DNA from 2 places in the Streptomyces sp. NPDC014676 genome. Region 1 is predicted to be linked to the other one. Evidence: predicted binding sites of a transcription regulator. Region 1 holds the regulator's gene; the other holds the start of a gene.
What was found. The regulator HspR, encoded in region 1, represses chaperone genes until heat shock. The targets are predictions, from matches to a motif close to TTGAGNNNNNNNNNCTCAA.
Positions count from the first base shown of each region.

Region 2: a site for HspR is predicted at 2,380-2,398, ahead of lon (endopeptidase La). Genes of this name have one in related genera too.

Region 1 is NZ_JBIBZI010000004.1:280,421-284,837, reverse strand. Features, by position in the region: gene ACF1DX_RS13930 (sugar ABC transporter substrate-binding protein) at 1-981, opposite strand, end outside; gene ACF1DX_RS13925 (heat shock protein transcriptional repressor HspR) at 1,247-1,696, opposite strand; gene dnaJ (molecular chaperone DnaJ) at 1,703-2,881, opposite strand; gene grpE (nucleotide exchange factor GrpE) at 2,918-3,586, opposite strand; gene dnaK (molecular chaperone DnaK) at 3,583-4,417, opposite strand, start outside.
Region 2 is NZ_JBIBZI010000002.1:132,562-136,978, forward strand. Features, by position in the region: gene lon (endopeptidase La) at 1-2,357, opposite strand, end outside; gene ACF1DX_RS04970 (spermidine synthase) at 2,508-3,197, shown strand; gene ACF1DX_RS04975 (response regulator transcription factor) at 3,322-4,062, shown strand; gene ACF1DX_RS04980 (ATP-binding protein) at 4,059-4,417, shown strand, end outside.

The DNA of each region.
Region 1 (4,417 bases):
CGGGATGTCCTTGACGGTGGGGCTGTCCACCCGCTCGCGGGTCAGCGCGTCGAACTGGATGTCCTTGCCCTGGACCTTCGCCACGGCCATCTCGGCGGCGTTCTCGGCCTCGTCCGGGTAGGACTTGTACACGCTCATGTACTGCTCGTCGGCGAGGATGCGCTGCACCGCCGCGAGTTCGGCGTCCTGGCCGGTGATCGGGGGCAGCTCGGTCACGCCGGCGGCCTTGAGCGCCTTGACGATGCCGCCCGCCATGCCGTCGTTGGCGGAGTAGACCGCCTCGATGTCGCCCGCGCCGATCGCGTCGATCGCCTCGGCCATGTTGGCCTGGGCGTTCTCCGGCTTCCAGTCCTTGGTGTCGTAGGACTTGGCGATCGTCACCTTGCCCTTGAGCTCGGAGAGCGCACCCGCCTTGAACTGCTTGGCGTTGGGGTCGGTCGACGAGCCGTTCATCATCACGATCTTGTCGGTGATGCCGGGTTCCCCGAGCGACTCCAGCAGGGAACGGCCCTGCACCTCGCCGACCAGCTCGTTGTCGAAGGAGATGTACGCGTCGATCGGGCCCTCGGCGAGCCGGTCGTAGGCGATGACGGGGATGCCCGCGTCGTCGGCCTTCTGCACGCTGTCGGCGATGGCGTGCGAGTCGACCGCGTCCAGCACGATGACGTCGACCTTGTCGTCGATCATCTGCTGCATCTGCTCGGCCTGCTTGCCGGCGTCCGCCTCGGCGTTGGCGTACTCGACCTTGCCCTTCTTGTTGGTGAGCGACTCCACCTTCGTCTTGAAGATGGGGTAGTCGAACTGCTCGTACCGGGTGTTGGCCTTCTCCGGGAGCAGCAGTCCGACGGTGATGTCCTCGCCCTTGGTCGGGCTCGCGTCGTCGCTGCTCCCCGTCGCGTTGAGCACGCCGCATCCGACGAGCGTGACGGACATGGCGGTGGCGGCCACGGATATGGCGATACGACGCATGCGAGGGCTCACTTCAGGTGCGTTTCGGACGTGGGCTCAGCTTTGCGGCCCATGTGACTGAAAAGCCAACGCTTCAGCCCCCGCCGGAGTCAAGGTCGGCCACTTAACGAAATAAACACGGCACGGTGCGCCGAACTCGTGAGAGACCTGCGGACGTCCGGCGGGAATCATCTGGACACGCAGCCATACGATAGTCACACACGCACCTGTGCTTAAGCCGGGAGGCCCGGAGGTTCGGTGAACCTCCGGGCCTCCCGCGGCGCTCCGGGCCGGCGCCTCAGTCCGGCTGCTGCCGCTTGGGCCGCCACACCACCAGCGCGCTGGTCTGCTGCACCTCCTGGTAGGGCACCAGGTCACGGCGGTACGAGGCGTGCACCGCGGCCTCGCGCTGACGCATCGCCGCGGCCGCCCCGTCCAGGGCGTTCTCCAGTTCGGCCGCGCGGGCCTGGAGGGCGGCGACCTGGTTCTCCAGTTCGATGATGCGCTTGATTCCGGCCAGGTTGATGCCCTCGTCCTGCGACAGCTGCTGCACCTGACGGAGCAGTTCGATGTCACGGGCCGAGTAACGGCGGCCCCGGCCGGCCGTGCGGTCCGGCGACACGAGACCCAGCCGGTCGTACTGCCGCAGCGTCTGCGGGTGCAGGCCGGAAAGCTGGGCCGCCACCGAAATGACGTAGACCGGGGTGTCCTGGGTCAGTTCATACGGATTGCGTCGACGGCCGTCCATCTGAAATCAAGCTCCCTTCGCGGCCTGGAACAGCTCCGCCCGCGGATCGTCGTCCGCGGTCGCCTCGCGATACGCCTCCAGCGCGTCACGAGCCTTCCCCGACACGTCCTTGGGAACACTCACCTCCACGGTGACCAGCAGATCGCCGCGGGTGCCGTCCTTGCGGACCGCGCCCTTGCCCCGCGCCCGCATGGTGCGCCCGTTGGGCGTGCCCGGCGGCAGCTTCAGCGTGACCGGCGGACCGCCCAGCGTCGGGACCCGGACCTCGCCCCCGAGGGCGGCCTCGGGATACGTCACCGGGACCGTGACGGTGAGGTTGTCGCCCTTGCGGCCGAACACCGGGTGCGCGCCGACGTGCACGACGACGTACAGATCGCCGGCGGGGCCGCCGCGCTCGCCCGGCGCGCCCTTGCCGCGCAGCCGGATCCGCTGGCCGTCGCTGACGCCCGCGGGGATGCGCACCTGCATGGTCCGCGAGGACTTGGCCCGGCCGCTGCCCTTGCAGATCTCGCAGGGCTCCTCCGCGATCAGACCGCGGCCCTTGCAGTCGGGGCACGGGTCGGTGAGCGAGAAACCGCCGCCGGAGCCCCGCGCCACCTGGCCGGTGCCGACGCAGGTCGGGCACACGCGCGGTGTGCCGTTCTTGTCACCGGTGCCCGAACACGCCTTGCAGGGCGCCTGCGACGACATCCGCAACGGGACGGTCGCGCCCTCGATCGCCTCGGTGAAGCTGAGCGTCACCTCGGACTCGATGTCCTGGCCGCGCCGCGGCTGGGTGCGCGTACCGGTACCCGCGCCGCCGCGGTTGAACAGGCCCCCGAAGACGTCACCGAGGCCGCCGCCGAAGCCGCCCGCCTGCTGGCCGCCGGCCTGACCCCCGAAGAGGTCACCCAGGTCGAAGTTGAAGGAGCCGCCGCCCGCGCCCGGCCCCGGGCGGAAGCCTCCGCTGCCGAAGAACGCGCGCGCCTCGTCGTACTCCTTGCGCTTCTTGGGGTCGCCGAGGACGTCGTTCGCCTCGGAGATCTCCTTGAACCGCTCCTCCGCCTTGGCGTTGCCCTTGTTGGCGTCCGGGTGGAACTCGCGGGCGAGCTTCCGGTACGCCTTCTTGATCTCGGCCTCGGTGGCGTCCTTGGGGACGCCGAGGACCTTGTAGAAGTCCTTCTCGATGAAGTCCTTGGTGCTCATCCCCGACGTCCCTCCTTCCCTGCGTCAGCTCCTGCGTCAGCCCTCCTCCGGGCCACCGCTCTCCTTGTTCTCCGAGTCGGCCTGCGCCTCGGTGCTCTCCTCGTCCGACTTGACCGTCTGCGCGCCGGGCTGCGGCTCGGCGACGGCCACCCGCGCGGGGCGGATGGTGCGCTCGCCGATCCGGTACCCCGGCTGCAGAATCGCCACGCACGTCGTCTCGGTGACGTCCGGCGCGTAGCTGTGCATCAGCGCCTCGTGGATCGTCGGGTCGAAGGGCTCGCCCTCCTTGCCGAACTGCTGGAGGCCCATCTTGGCGATGATCGTCTCCAGCGACTCCGCGACGGACTTGAAGCCGCCGACCAGCTCGCCGTGCTCCCGCGCGCGGCCGACGTCGTCGAGCACGGGGAGCAGCTCGCTCAGGAGGTTCGCCACGGCGATCTCCTTCACGGCGATCCGGTCGCGCTCGACCCGGCGGCGGTAGTTCTGGAACTCGGCCTGGAGGCGCTGGAGGTCCGCCGTGCGCTCGCTGAGCGCCGTGCGCGCCTGGTCCAGCTGGGCCACCAGTGCCGCTTCCTGGCCCGTGTCCCCGGCCGGGGCCGCCGCCTCCTCCGCGGAGGGCTGGGCGGCGGCCTTCGGCTCGGCTTCGTCGGAGGGGACGTCGGGCTGCTGCGACTGCTCGTCGAAGCCCGGGGTCTCCTCGGTCACGCCGCACCGTCCTTGCGGTCCTCGTCGACGATCTCGGCGTCGACGACGTCGTCGTCGGCCCTGGCCTCACCGGCACCGGCGGACGCGCCGCCGGCGGCCTGCCCGGCCTGGGCGTCGGCGTACATGGCCTGGCCCAGCTTCTGGGAGACGGCGGCGACCTTCTCCGTGGCGGTGCGGATCTCGGCGGAGTCGTCGCCCTTGAGCTTCTCCTTCAGCTCGGCGACGGCCGTCTCGACCTCGGTCTTGACGTCACCGGGAACCTTGTCCGCGTTGTCGGCGAGGAACTTCTCGGTCTGGTAGACGAGCTGCTCGCCCTGGTTGCGGGACTCGGCGGCCTCGCGGCGGGCGTGGTCCTCCTCCGCGTACTTCTCGGCCTCCTGGCGCATCCGGTCGACCTCGTCCTTCGGCAGCGAGGAGCCGCCGGTGACGGTCATCTTCTGCTCCTTGCCGGTGCCGAGGTCCTTCGCCGTGACGTGCATGATGCCGTTGGCGTCGATGTCGAAGGAGACCTCGATCTGCGGGACGCCGCGCGGCGCCGGGGGCAGACCGGTCAGCTCGAACATGCCGAGCTTCTTGTTGTACGCCGCGATCTCGCGCTCGCCCTGGTAGACCTGGATCTGCACCGACGGCTGGTTGTCCTCGGCCGTGGTGAAGATCTCGGAGCGCTTCGTCGGGATCGTGGTGTTGCGCTCGATCAGCTTGGTCATGATGCCGCCCTTGGTCTCGATGCCGAGGGACAGCGGGGTGACGTCGAGCAGCAGGACGTCCTTGACCTCGCCCTTGAGGACACCGGCCTGGAGCGCGGCACCGATCGAGACGACCTCGTCCGGG
Region 2 (4,417 bases), on a different contig from region 1:
TCCAGGACCTGGCGGACGTCGGTGACGGCGTGGACGTCGAGCTTGTCCAGCACCTCCGCCGGGACGTCGTCCAGGTCGGGCTCGTTGCGCTTGGGGATGATGACGGTGGTGATCCCCGCGCGGTGCGCGGCGAGCAGCTTCTGCTTCACCCCGCCGATCGGCAGCACCCGCCCGGTCAGCGAGACCTCGCCGGTCATCGCCACGTCGGTGCGGACCAGCCGGCCGGAGAGCAGCGAGGCCAGGGCGGTGGTCATGGTGACGCCCGCGCTCGGGCCGTCCTTGGGGACCGCGCCCGCCGGGAAGTGGATGTGCACGCCCCGGTCCTTCAGGTCGCCCACCGGGAGCTCCAGTTCGGCGCCGTGACTGCGCAGGAAGCTCAGCGCGATCTGCGCGGACTCCTTCATCACGTCACCGAGCTGGCCGGTCAGGGTCAGCCCCGCCGCGCCCGTCTCCGGGTCGGCCAGGGACGCCTCCACGTAGAGGACGTCCCCGCCGGCACCGGTCACGGCGAGCCCGGTGGCGACACCGGGGACGGCGGTACGGCGCTCGGCCGGGTCCTGGGCGGACTCGGGCACGTGGTGCGGACGGCCGATCAGGTCCCGCAGGTCGCCGTCGGTCACGGTGAAGGGCAGCTTCCGCTCACCCAGTTCGTGCTGGGCGGCGATCTTGCGCAGCAGCCGCGCGACGGACCGCTCCAGGGTGCGCACGCCCGCCTCGCGCGTGTACTCGCCGGCCAGCTTGCGCAGCGCGCCCTCGTCGATCGTCACCTCGTCCCCGTCCAGTCCGGCGCGCTCGAGCTGGCGCGGGAGCAGGTGGTCGCGGGCGATGACGACCTTCTCGTCCTCGGTGTAGCCGTCGAGGCGGACCAGCTCCATGCGGTCGAGCAGGGCCTCCGGGATGGCCTCCAGGACGTTGGCCGTCGCGAGGAACACCACGTCGGACAGGTCGAGCTCGACCTCCAGGTAGTGGTCCCGGAAGGTGTGGTTCTGCGCCGGGTCGAGGACCTCGAGCAGCGCCGCGGCCGGGTCGCCGCGGAAGTCGGAGCCCACCTTGTCGATCTCGTCGAGGAGCACGACCGGGTTCATCGAGCCGGCTTCCTTGATCGCCCGCACGATCCGGCCGGGCAGCGCGCCGACGTACGTACGGCGGTGGCCGCGGATCTCGGCCTCGTCGCGGACGCCGCCGAGGGCGACGCGGACGAACTTGCGGCCCATCGCGTGGGCGACGGACTCGCCGAGGGACGTCTTGCCGACGCCGGGCGGGCCGACCAGGGCCAGTACGGCACCGCCGCGCCGGCCGCCGACCACGCCGAGCCCCCGGTCGTTGCGCCGCTTGCGCACCGCCAGGTACTCGGTGATCCGCTCCTTCACGTCCTGCAGGCCCGCGTGCTCGGCGTCCAGTACGGCGCGGGCGCCCTGGATGTCGTACGCGTCCTCGGTGCGCTCGCTCCACGGCATCTCCAGGACCGTGTCGAGCCAGGTGCGGATCCAGGAGCCCTCGGGCGACTGGTCGGAGGCGCGCTCCAGCTTGTCGACCTCCTTGAGCGCGGCCTCGCGGACCTTCTCGGGGAGATCGGCGGCCTCGACGCGGGCCCGGTAGTCGTCGGACTCCTCGCCCTCCTGTTCGCCGTTGAGCTCGCGCAGCTCCTTGCGTACGGCCTCGAGCTGGCGGCGCAGCAGGAACTCGCGCTGCTGCTTGTCGACGCCCTCCTGGACGTCCTTGGCGATGGTCTCGGCGACGTCCTGCTCGGCGAGGTGGTCGCGCAGTTGCTGGGTGGCGAGCTTGAGCCGGGCCACCGGGTCGGTGGTCTCCAGCAGGGCGGTCTTCTGTTCGGTGGTCAGGAACGGCGAGTAACCGGAGTTGTCGGCGAGCGCGGAGACGTCGTCGATGGCCTGGACCCGGTCGACGACCTGCCAGGCGCCGCGCTTGCGCAGCCAGGCGGTGGCGAGCGCCTTGTACTCCTTGACGAGTTCGGTCACGTGTCCCGGCAGCGGCTCGGGCACGGTCTCGTCGATCCGGGTGCCCTCCACCCACAGCGCCGCGCCCGGCCCGGTCGTACCGGCGCCGATGCGCACGCGGCCCCGGCCGCGGATCAGTGCGCCGGGATCGCCGTCGGCCAGCCGGCCGACCTGCTCGACCGTGCCCAGCACACCGGTGCCGGCGTAGGTCCCGTCGACGCGTGGCACCAGGAGCACCCGGGGCTTGCCCGGTTCGTCGCGGGCGGCGGCCTGGGCGGCCTCCACCGCGGCGCGCACCTCGGAATCACTCAGGTCCAGCGGAACCACCATCCCGGGCAGCACGACCTCGTCGTCGAGCGGCAGCACGGGCAGGGCGAGCGGTGTGGACTCAGCAGCCATGATCTCCCCTTCGGCAGTCAAGTTGAGCTATGCCGACTCAATGCATGTGAGCCGCCGAATGTTCCCAAGAGGCCGTTCGCTCTGAGCGATCACCGCCTGCGGGTGCCGAAGCCGTGAACGCCGGGAAAACGAAGCTGCCAGGATGAACGCATGTCCACCCCGTACGACATTCCCGATGCCCCCGAAGTCCTGGACCGCCGCGAGGGCCCGTACGGCGAGGTCGTGCTGCGCAGGCACGGTGACCTGCTGCAGATCATCGCCAACGGCTGCTTCCTGATGGACACCTCCGACGGCCGTTCGGAGCGGCGGCTCGTCGACGCCGCCCTGGCCGCCCTCGACGCGCGCGTGACGGAGCCGCACGTCCTGATCGGCGGCCTCGGGGTGGGCTTCTCGCTCGCACACGCCGCCGGGCAGCCCCGGTGGGGACGGATCGCCGTGGTGGAGCGCGAGCCGGCGATCGTCGAGTGGCACCGCGCGGGACCGCTGTCCGGGCTCTCCGCGCGGGCCCTCGCCGATCCGCGCACGGAGATCGTCGACGCGGACCTCGTCCGTTATCTCGATGAGACATCGGACACGTTCGACGCGCTCTGTCTCGACATCGACAACGGGCCCGACTGGACCGTCACCGAGGACAACGAAGGGCTCTATTCGGCAGCCGGACTGGCCGCCTGCGCAAGGGTGTTGAGGCCGGGCGGGGTACTCGCCGTGTGGTCGGCGAAGCCGTCTCCGGAATTCGAGGGAACCTTGCGGAATGCCGGGTTCCAGCAGGTGCGTACCGAAGAGATCCCCGTTGCCCGGGGCGTTCCGGACGTCGTGCACCTCGGCGTCCGCCCTGGATAGCAAAGCCGCGGTGAATCCCCGTACGCTGCTGCCCTGACGCGGTCATTCAAGCGTCAATAGCAGTGATGCGCAGACGACGGATCACCCCACGGATTCCGGAAAAAGCACACCTCAGGGGCGGGCGATGGAGCAGACACAGACCTCCCACAACGGCACGGCCACGGCCACCCCCGGCGCCCAGCGCCGGGTCCTGGTGGTCGAGGACGACGCGACGATCGTGGACGCCATCGCGACGCGCCTGCGCGCCGAGGGATTCCTGGTGCAAACGGCGGGCGACGGTCCGTCCGCGGTGGACACGGCGGAGGCCTGGCAGCCCGACCTGCTGATCCTCGACATCATGCTGCCCGGCTTCGACGGCCTGGAGGTCTGCCGGCGCGTGCAGGCCCAGCGGCCGGTGCCGGTGCTGATGCTCACCGCGCGGGACGACGAGACCGACATGCTGGTCGGGCTGGGCGTCGGCGCCGACGACTACATGACGAAGCCCTTCTCCATGCGGGAGCTGGCGGCCCGCGTGCACGTCCTGCTGCGCCGCATGGAGCGGGCCGCCCTCGCGGCGACGACCCCGCGCAGCGGCATCCTGCGCCTGGGCGAACTGGAGATCGACCACGCGCAGCGCAGGGTGCGGGTGCGCAGCGAGGACGTCCATCTGACGCCCACCGAGTTCGACCTCCTGGTGTGCCTGGCGAACACCCCCCGCGCGGTGCTCTCCCGTGAGCAGCTGCTGGCCGAGGTGTGGGACTGGGCGGACGCCTCCGGCACCCGCACGGTCGACAGCCACATCAAGGCGCTGCGCCGGAAGATCGGCGCCGAGCGCATCCGCACCGTGCACGGCGTGGGCTACGCCCTGGAGACGCCGACGCCATGAACGGCGGTCCGGCCGGACGCAGAGGCCCCGGGGCGCGGCAGCCCTGGGGCGGTGTACGCCCGTTCTCGATCAAGACCAAGCTGGGTGCGCTGGTCGTCGTCTCGGTCCTGATCACCACGGGCCTTTCGGTGATCGCCGTGCACACCAAGACGGAGCTGCGCTTCATCACGATCTTCTCGATGATCGCGACGCTGCTCATCACGCAGTTCGTGGCGCACTCGCTCACCGCGCCACTGGACGACATGAACGCCGTGGCCCGTTCCATCTCGCACGGCGACTACACCCGCCGGGTGCGCGAGAACCGCTGGGACGAGCTCGGCGACCTGGCCCGGACGATCAACGTCATGGCCGACGA